3 regions of the Streptomyces drozdowiczii genome follow, and region 1 is predicted to be linked to each of the others. Evidence: predicted binding sites of a transcription regulator. Region 1 holds the regulator's gene; each other region holds the start of a gene.

Region 1 (3,271 bases):
AGCGTCTCCAGCGGCACCTTGGTGCCGAGGGCCGCCGCCGTCATGGGGATGGTGACCGTGCAGTGCAGATCGTCGCCGCGGCGCTGGAACACCGCGTGCGGCACCTCGTGGATCTCGACGTAGAGGTCGCCGGCAGGGCCGCCGCCGGGGCCGACCTCGCCCTCGCCCGCGAGCTGGATGCGGGTGCCGTTGTCGACACCGGCGGGGATCTTCACGGTCAGCGTGCGCCGCGAGCGGATGCGGCCGTCGCCGGCGCACTCCGGGCAGGGGGTCGGCACGACCGTACCGAAGCCCTGGCACTGCGGGCAGGGGCGGGAGGTCATGACCTGGCCCAGGAAGGACCGGGTGACCTGGGAGACCTCGCCGCGGCCGCGGCACATGTCACAGGTCTGCGCGGAGGTGCCGGGGGCCGCCCCCTCGCCGCTGCACGTCGTGCAGACGACGGCGGTGTCGACCTGGATGTCCTTGGTGGTGCCGAAGGTCGCCTCGGCGAGGTCGATCTCCAGCCGGATCATGGCGTCCTGGCCGCGCCGGGTGCGCGAGCGGGGCCCGCGCTGCGACGACGTGCCGAAGAACGCGTCCATGATGTCGGAGAAGTTGCCGAAGCCGCCCTGGCCGAAGCCGCCCGCGCCGGCGCCGCCGGACTGCGAGAGCGGGTCGCCGCCGAGGTCGTAGACCTGCTTCTTCTGCGCGTCCGACAGGACCTCGTAAGCGGCGTTGATCTCCTTGAACCGCTCCTGGGTCTTCGGATCGGGGTTGACGTCCGGGTGCAGCTCGCGGGCGAGCCTCCGGAATGCCTTCTTGATCTCGTCCTGGGAAGCGTCGCGGCGCACGCCGAGTACGGCGTAGTAGTCCGTGGCCACTTACGACTCCGCCAGGATCTGTCCGACGTAACGTGCCACTGCGCGTACCGCTCCCATCGTTCCGGGGTAGTCCATGCGGGTCGGTCCGACCACGCCGAGTTTGGCGACTGCCTCGTCGCCCGAACCGTAGCCGACCGCGACGACGGACGTGGAGTTGAGGCCCTCGTGGGCGTTCTCGTGCCCGATGCGTACGGTCATGCCCGAGTCCTTGGCCTCGCCGAGCAGCTTCAGCAGCACGACCTGCTCCTCCAGTGCCTCGAGCACCGGCCGGATCATCACCGGGAAGTCGTGTCCGAAGCGGGTGAGGTTGGAGGTGCCGCCGATCATCAGCCGCTCCTCCGTCTCCTCGACGAGCGTTTCGAGCAGGATCGAGAGGACGGTGGACACGGTCCCCCGGTCCTCGCTCTCGAAGGATTCCGGCAGGTCCTGCACCAGCTGCGGGACGTCCGCGAAGCGGCGCCCCACCACCCGGCTGTTGAGCCGGGCCCGCAGATCGGCGAGCGAGGTCTCGCCGAACGGCGCCGGGCAGTCCACCAGCCGCTGTTCGACCCGTCCGGTGTCCGTGATCAGCACGAGCATCAGCCGCGCCGGGGCCAGGGACAGCAGCTCCACATGGCGCACCGTCGAACGGGTCAGCGAGGGGTACTGCACGACGGCGACCTGCCGGGTCAGCTGCGCGAGCAGCCGTACGGTGCGGCCCACGACGTCGTCCAGGTCGACCGCGCCGTCGAGGAAGTTCTGAATGGCGCGGCGCTCGGGCGAGGAGAGGGGCTTGACGCCCGCCAGCTTGTCCACGAAGAGCCGGTAGCCCTTGTCCGTCGGGATGCGCCCGGCGCTGGTGTGGGGCTGGGCGATGAAGCCCTCCTCCTCCAGCACCGCCATGTCGTTGCGGACGGTCGCCGGGGAGACCCCCAGCTGGTGCCGCTCCGTGAGCGCCTTGGAGCCGACGGGCTCCTCGGTCCCGACGTAGTCCTGGACGATCGCGCGCAGCACTTCGAGTCTGCGTTCGCTGAGCATCGCGCGCACACCTCCAGCTGTCCACGTCGGTGGTTCCCGGGCCGTTCCCGGGATTCCTCCTGGCACTCGGTGCGTACGAGTGCCAGCGATCCCCGGCCAGTGTACGGCGCCGAGGTGGTGCCCTAGCAAGGGCGACCGGCCATCGTGCCGCGCGACCGCGCAGGTCGCTGCCGATAGCGTCGCCGCATGGATGCCTCTTGGGAAGAGTTCGGATGGGAGCGGCTGGGTCACGGAACGGGCCGTCGGCGCCTTCCGGTCTGGGACGCGACGGCCCTGCTGGTGGCCGGTCCTGACGGGGTGCTGCTCTGCGACACCGGTTCGTCACTGCGTGAGGGTGTGGAACTGCGCGTCCAGGCCGAGGCGCTGCTCGGCCGGAGGGTGACGCACATCGCACTCAGTCACCCCCATTTCGACCATGTGCTGGGCACCGCCGCATTCGCCGGGGCACAGGTGTACGGCTCCGAGGGCACGGCGGAGCTGCTGCGAGGCGGGGCCGGTGAGCTGTACGCGGACGCGGTGGCACAGGGACTGCCCGAGGCGGACGCGGCCGAGGCCGCCGATGTGCTGGTGGCCCCGCGCCACGAGGTGCGCGGGGAGCTGACGGTGGACCTGGGCGGCGGCCGGGAGGCGGTCCTGGTGGACGTGGGCGCGGCGCACAGCGGCCACGACCTGGCGGTGCTGGTCCCGGGCTCCCCCGCGCTGGTCTTCTGCGGGGACCTGGTCGAGGAGTCCGGGGAGCCCCAGGCGGGCCCGGACGCGAGTCCGGCGCGCTGGCCGGCCGCGCTGGACCGGCTGCTGGAGCTGGGCGGGGAGGACGCGCTGTACGTGCCGGGGCACGGGGCGGTGGTGGACGCGGCGTTCGTCCGGGCGCAGCGGGCCGCACTGGCGGGGCGGTTCGGCGTGTCGTAGGTCTTCCCCGCCGATCGGCCTTCCCCGCTTATCGTCGTGCGATGCGCAGCTACCAGCCTGATCTGACCCCGCCGTGGAAGAAGTCCGCCCCCGCCCCGGAGGTGCCCGCCGAGACCGATCTGGTCGTGGAGGAGGCCGTCACCGGTTTCTGCGGCGCGGTGATCCGGTGCGAGAAGACCGCCGAGGGGCCGACGGTGACCCTGGAGGACCGGTTCGGCAAGCACCGGGTCTTCCCGATGACGCCGCGCGGCTTCCTCCTCGAGGGCCGGGTGGTCACGCTGGTGCGCCCGTCGGCCGGGGGCCCGGCACGGCCCACGCGTACGGCCTCCGGCTCGGTGGCGGTGCCCGGGGCGCGGGCGCGGGTGGCGCGGGCCGGGCGGATCTATGTGGAGGGGCGGCACGACGCGGAGCTGGTCGAGCGGGTCTGGGGCGACGACCTGCGCATCGAGGGCGTGGTCGTGGAGTACCTGGAGGGCATCGAC
Region 2 (3,271 bases), 1.6 Mb from region 1:
AGATCTGCGAGCAGCTCGGCTGGCAGCTGCCCGACCAGATCGTCATCCCGATCGCGTCCGGCTCGCAGCTCACGAAGATCGACAAGGGCCTCCAGGAGCTGATCAAGCTCGGCCTGGTCGAGGACAAGCCGTACAAGATCTTCGGCGCCCAGGCCGAGGGCTGCTCCCCGGTCTCCACCGCCTTCAAGGCCGGTCACGACGTGGTCCGCCCGCAGAAGCCGAACACGATCGCCAAGTCCCTCGCGATCGGCAACCCGGCCGACGGCCCGTATGTCCTGGACATCGCCCGCCGCACCGGCGGTGCCGTCGAGGACGTCAACGACGAGCAGGTCGTGGACGCGATCAAGCTGCTGGCCCGCACCGAGGGCATCTTCGCCGAGACGGCGGGCGGGGTGACGGTCGGCGTGACGAAGAAGCTGATCGACGCCGGTCTGCTCGACCCGGCGCTCACCACCGTCGTCCTGAACACGGGTGACGGCCTCAAGACGCTGGACGCGGTGGCCGACACCTCGCAGGCGACCGCCACGATCCGCCCGAGCCTGGACGCCTTCCGCGCCGCCGGACTCGCCACCAGCTGACCACCCGAGACTTCCAGGAAGGCACCGCCATGAGCGTCAAGGTCCGCATTCCCACCATCCTCCGCACCTACACCGGCGGCCAGGCCGAGGTTCCGGCCGAGGGCGCGACCCTCTCCGAGGTCATCGCCTCGCTGGAGAAGGACCACCCGGGCATCGCCGCCCGCGTGCTGGACGACCAGGGCAAGCTGCGCCGCTTCGTCAACGTGTACGTCAACGACGACGACGTGCGCTTTGAAGGCGGCCTCGACGCGGCGACCCCGGACGGTGCCGGCGTCTCGATCATCCCCGCCGTGGCCGGCGGCTGCTGAGCCTTGGCTCCGCCCAAGGCTCCGTAGCGTCACCGCGATTGCCCCCTCCGCGAGAGAAGCGGAGGGGGCAATTCTGCATGGTTGAGCGGGGTAGAGTGTGGGAAGTCCCCTTCGCTGCCCGTGCCCCTCGCATATGAGAATGCGCCGCGCCACGATCAGAAGCAGCCAATGTGCCTGTGCCTCTTGCGCCTTAAGTCGCCTTTGCCGGGCCCGACTTGCCCCGCAACCTCATGAATTCCTCATATTCGGGCGATCGGTGCCGCCCAGAATTGTCGTCCAATTGACCTGTTGCAGAGGGCAGTTGGGCAGATACATTCAGCCGCGGTCGACGCGCTTCGGCGCACACACGTTACAGGGGAGTTAGGCATGGCTCAGGGCACCGTCAAGTGGTTCAACGCGGAGAAGGGGTACGGCTTCATCGCGGTCGACGGTGGTGCGGATGTATTCGTCCACTACAGCGCGATCCAGATGGACGGTTACCGCACCCTCGAAGAAGGTCAGCGGGTCGAGTTCGAGATCTCGCAGGGCCAGAAGGGGCCGCAGGCGGACATGGTCAAGCTCGCCGTCGGCTGAGCCCGGCACGGCACGTCGGCCGCGACGCCACGCACGTACGAGGGGTCCGTACCTAGGGGTACGGGCCCTTCGCGTGTCCGGGGTCGGTCGAGTGTCGCCGGGGTTGTCCACACTCCGGCCGGGGGCGCTTGCACTCTCGGGGGTCGAGTGCTAATCATTGGGCTTAGCACTCTCCAGGTGAGAGTGACAGAATTTTGGACCGGGCCGGTGAGGCCCGCACGCCGGGCGGGGAAGGAACCGCAAGGCACGCAGGCCGTCCGTCGCGGGCGCCACTCGGTCCGGAGCAATCCACCCCTGTCCGGGAGGACCACTTCACATGGCCAAGATCATCGCGTTCGACGAGGAGGCCCGGCGCGGTCTCGAGCGCGGCATGAACCAGCTCGCCGACGCCGTCAAGGTCACCCTTGGCCCCAAGGGTCGCAACGTCGTCCTCGAGAAGAAGTGGGGCGCCCCCACGATCACCAACGATGGTGTGTCCATCGCCAAGGAGATCGAGCTGGAGGACCCGTACGAGAAGATCGGTGCGGAGCTGGTCAAGGAGGTCGCCAAGAAGACGGACGACGTCGCCGGCGACGGTACGACCACCGCCACCGTTCTCGCCCAGGCGCTCGTCCGCGAGGGCCTGCGCAACGTGGCCGCGGGTGCGAACCCGATGGCTCTCAAGCGGGGCATCGAGAAGGCCGTCGAGGCCGTCTCCGCCGCCCTCCTGGAGCAGGCCAAGGACGTGGAGACCAAGGAGCAGATCGCTTCGACCGCCTCCATCTCCGCCGCCGACACCCAGATCGGCGAGCTCATCGCCGAGGCCATGGACAAGGTCGGCAAGGAAGGCGTCATCACCGTCGAGGAGTCCCAGACCTTCGGTCTGGAGCTGGAGCTCACCGAGGGTATGCGCTTCGACAAGGGCTACATCTCGGCGTACTTCGCCACCGACATGGAGCGCATGGAGTCGTCCCTGGACGACCCGTACATCCTGATCGTCAACTCCAAGGTCAGCAACGTGAAGGACCTCCTTCCGCTGCTGGAGAAGGTCATGCAGTCCGGCAAGCCGCTGCTGATCATCGCCGAGGACGTCGAGGGCGAGGCCCTGTCGACCCTGGTCGTCAACAAGATCCGCGGCACCTTCAAGTCCGTCGCCGTCAAGGCCCCGGGCTTCGGCGACCGCCGCAAGGCCATGCTCGGTGACATCGCCATCCTCACGGGCGGCACCGTCATCTCCGAGGAGGTCGGCCTCAAGCTGGAGAACGCCGGTCTCGACCTGCTCGGCCGCGCCCGCAAGGTCGTCATCACCAAGGACGAGACGACCATCGTCGACGGCGCCGGTGACAGCGACCAGGTCCAGGGCCGCGTCAACCAGATCCGTGCCGAGATCGAGAACTCCGACTCGGACTACGACCGCGAGAAGCTCCAGGAGCGCCTGGCGAAGCTGGCCGGCGGCGTGGCCGTCATCAAGGCCGGTGCCGCGACCGAGGTCGAGCTGAAGGAGCGCAAGCACCGCATCGAGGACGCGGTGCGCAACGCCAAGGCCGCCGTCGAGGAGGGCATCGTCGCCGGTGGTGGCGTGGCTCTGCTCCAGGCTTCGGCCGTCTTCGAGAAGCTGGAGCTCTCGGGCGACGAGGCGACCGGCGCCAACGCCGTCAAGCTCGCGCTGGAGGCCCCGCTGAAGCAGATCGCCGTCAACGGTGGTCTTGAGGGTGGCGTCGTCGTGGAGAAGGTCCGCAACCTTCCGGTCGGCAACGGCCTGAACGCCGCGACCGGCGAGTACGTCGACATGATCGCCGAGGGCATTCTCGACCCGGCGAAGGTCACGCGCTC
Region 3 (3,271 bases), 2.0 Mb from region 1:
GAGACGATGCCCTCCTCGACCGCGGCGCGGGTCGCGGAGATGGCGTCCTCCAGACGGTGCTTCTTCTCCTTGAGCTCGACCTCGGTGGCGGCACCGACGCGGATCACGCAGACCCCGCCGGCCAGCTTCGCCAGGCGCTCCTGGAGCTTCTCGCGGTCCCAGTCGGAGTCCGTGGCCTCGATCTCGGCCTTGATCTGGTTGACGCGGCCGGCGACCTCGTCGGACTTGCCGCCACCGTCGACGATGGTGGTGTCGTCCTTGGTGACGGTCACGCGGCGGGCGGTGCCCAGCACGTCCAGACCGGCCTGGTCGAGCTTGAGGCCGACCTCCTCGGCGATGACGGTCGCACCCGTGAGGGTGGCGATGTCGCCGAGCATGGCCTTGCGGCGGTCACCGAAGCCCGGCGCCTTGACGGCGACGGCGTTGAACGTGCCGCGAATCTTGTTGACGACCAGGGTCGACAGGGCCTCGCCCTCGACGTCCTCGGCGATGATCAGGAGCGGCTTGGAGCCACCAGCCTGGATGACCTTCTCCAGGAGCGGCAGCAGCTCCTGGATCGAGCCGATCTTGCCCTGGTGGATCAGGATGTACGGGTCGTCGAGGACGGCCTCCATACGCTCCTGGTCGGTCACCATGTACGGGGACAGGTAGCCCTTGTCGAAGGCCATGCCCTCGGTGAAGTCGAGGTCCAGACCGAAGGTGTTGGACTCCTCGACGGTGATGACACCGTCCTTGCCGACCTTGTCCATCGCGTCCGCGATGAGCTCGCCGACCTGCGGGTCCTGCGCGGAGAGCGCGGCCACGGCGGCGATGTCGGACTTGTCGTCGATCGGGCGGGCGGTCGCGAGGAGCTCCTCGGAGACGGCCTTGACCGCGGCGTCGATGCCCTTCTTCAGGGCGGCCGGGGAGGCGCCGGCGGCGACGTTGCGCAGACCCTCGCGGACGAGCGCCTGGGCGAGGACGGTGGCGGTGGTGGTGCCGTCACCCGCGACGTCGTTCGTCTTGGTGGCGACCTCCTTCACCAGCTGGGCACCGAGGTTCTCGTACGGGTCGTCCAGCTCGACCTCGCGCGCGATGGTGACACCGTCGTTGGTGATGGTGGGGGCACCGAACTTCTTGTCGATGACGACGTTGCGGCCCTTGGGGCCGATCGTCACCTTGACCGTGTCGGCAAGCTTGTTGACGCCGCGCTCAAGGGCGCGACGGGCGTCCTCGTCGAACTTCAGGATCTTCGCCATGGAGCTGAACTGTTCCTCTCAAAAACAAGAACTGCGCCCCTGCCGCCCGGCTGGTTAGTTCGCAGGGGGCCAGGGGCGCAGAACAGAAGCAAACGTGGGTGAATTACTTCTCGATGATCGCGAGGACGTCGCGCGCCGAGAGGACGAGGTACTCCTCGCCGTTGTACTTCACCTCGGTGCCGCCGTACTTGCTGTACAGCACGACATCGCCGGTCTTGACGTCGAGCGGCAGGCGCTCGCCGTTCTCGAAGCGGCCCGGGCCCACGGCCAGGACGACGCCCTCCTGGGGCTTCTCCTTGGCGGTGTCCGGGATAACCAGGCCGGAGGCCGTGGTCTGCTCGGCGTCGAGCGGCTGGACCACGATGCGGTCCTCGAGCGGCTTGATCGCAACCTTGGAGCTGGCGGTCGACACGATCCGGTCTCCCCCTTCGGAGATCTCACGGGGTTTAACAGTCTTTGGGGTGGCGACCAGGTGGGCCCGTCGTCGCGGGTGCCGGACCTGCCGGTCGCGCAGTACTGCTGGCACTCTCCAGTGGGGAGTGCCAGCACTGAGACTATGGCCGCGATTAGCACTCGGTCAAGCGGAGTGCCAATTCACGCCCCTCGTGGCGTACCCGGGAGCCGCCCGCCCCGCCGTACGGCTGCGACCGCACAACGTTCCGGACACCGTAGGGACAACGCCGGGGCCGCCCGGACCGTTCCAGGTGGACGGTGGCGGCATGCGCATACGAACCTCCGACCGCCCGGCCCCCTCGCGCCCCGGCCCCGTGGTGACCGGCTGCCTCGACATGGTGCTCGGCCTGCTGCTCATCGCGCTGGAGGGGTTGGTCAGCGCGGTCCTCTTCTACGCGTACACGGGCTCCGACCCCCGGCCGCCGGGGCCGGACATGGCAGAGGCCGGACCGCCCGGGATGGACTGGTCCGGCACTCTCGTCCTGGCCGCCGTCACGGCGGTGGCCTGCCTGATCGGCGTGGTGCTGCTGCGCCACGGGCTGCCGATCGCGGGGGCCGTCCAGCTGATCGGCGTATGCCTGCTGCTGGTCCTCACGCTGACGGCCTGGCACGACGCCTACGAGGACGCGCACCCGGAGCCCGGGGACGTCCGCGCCTACGCCGCTTCCTATACGTAGTCCTCCAGGCGGGCCACCGAGTAGCCCTGGTCCGTGATGACCTTCATGACGGACCGGACCAGGTCGGGCATGCTCCCCTTCCAGTCCGCCTTGCCCCGGAAGTGCGTGAGGATGATGTCGCCGGGGTGCAGCTTCCGGTCCTCCTCGCGCCACTCCATGTGGTCGGGGAACGCCTCCGCCTCCCACAGCGGCACGGCGGTGATGCCGCAGGACTTCGCGACCTTCAGCGTGTCGGTGTTGTAGTTGCCGTACGGCGGCCGGAAGAGCCGGGGGCGCTTGCCGAACTGCTCCTGGAGGATGTCCTGCTGGCCGCAGATCTCGCGCTTCTGCTCGTCGTGCGAAAGCCCCGGCAGGTAGCGGTGGTTGAGCGTGTGGTTGCCGAGGACCGTCCCGCGCGACTGGGCGTCCTTGAAGTACGTGTAGTCGTCGCGCACCAGGTAGTCGGTGAGGAAGGCGCTGTACGGGATGTTCAGCTCCGACATCATCTTCAGCAGCTCGGGGTCCTTGTCGTCCCCGTCGTCCATCGTCAGGAAGACGACCTTGTCCGTGGTGGGGACCCGGGTGAAGACCGGCGGCAGCGAGTCGTCCTGGCCCGAGACCTCGAAGCCCTTGCGGGTCGTGAGGTGCGGCTTCTTCGCGGGCGGTACGGGCGCCGCGAGCGGCGTGGTCGCCAGGCCCCACTTCTTGGCGGCGACCGCGCGGGCCGCCTGGGCCAGCCTGGCCCGCTCCGCCTGCGCCGCGCGGGTGCCGAGCGCCCCGCCCGCCGGTTCCGCAGGCGCGCCCGGCTGTCCCGCCTGGGCCTTCGCGCTCCGGGCCGCGGTGTCCGCGTCGTCCCCGGCCGCACAGCCGGACGCGGCGGCGGCGACCAGGAGCGCGGCGAGGACCGCGTAACCCGGTCCGCGC

What was found. The regulator HrcA, encoded in region 1, represses chaperone genes, less so after heat shock. The targets are predictions, from matches to a motif close to TTNGCACTCNGNNNNNCNGAGTGCNAA.
Region 2: a site for HrcA is predicted at 1,587-1,613, ahead of groL (chaperonin GroEL). Genes of this name have one in related genera too.
Region 3: a site for HrcA is predicted at 1,805-1,831, ahead of groES (co-chaperone GroES). Genes of this name have one in related genera too.

What each region holds. Positions count from the first base shown of each region.
Region 1 covers NZ_CP098740.1:4,781,720-4,784,990, reverse strand. The annotation lists gene dnaJ (molecular chaperone DnaJ) at 1-863, opposite strand, end outside; gene hrcA (heat-inducible transcriptional repressor HrcA) at 864-1,880, opposite strand; gene NEH16_RS21695 (MBL fold metallo-hydrolase) at 2,067-2,789, shown strand; gene NEH16_RS21690 (DUF3097 domain-containing protein) at 2,831-3,271, shown strand, end outside.
Region 2 covers NZ_CP098740.1:3,154,360-3,157,630, reverse strand. The annotation lists gene thrC (threonine synthase) at 1-578, shown strand, start outside; gene NEH16_RS14245 (MoaD/ThiS family protein) at 608-886, shown strand; gene NEH16_RS14240 (cold-shock protein) at 1,253-1,459, shown strand; gene groL (chaperonin GroEL) at 1,776-3,271, shown strand, end outside.
Region 3 covers NZ_CP098740.1:2,785,985-2,789,255, forward strand. The annotation lists gene groL (chaperonin GroEL) at 1-1,238, opposite strand, end outside; gene groES (co-chaperone GroES) at 1,342-1,650, opposite strand; gene NEH16_RS12385 (DUF6234 family protein) at 1,958-2,368, shown strand; gene NEH16_RS12390 (polysaccharide deacetylase family protein) at 2,359-3,271, opposite strand, start outside.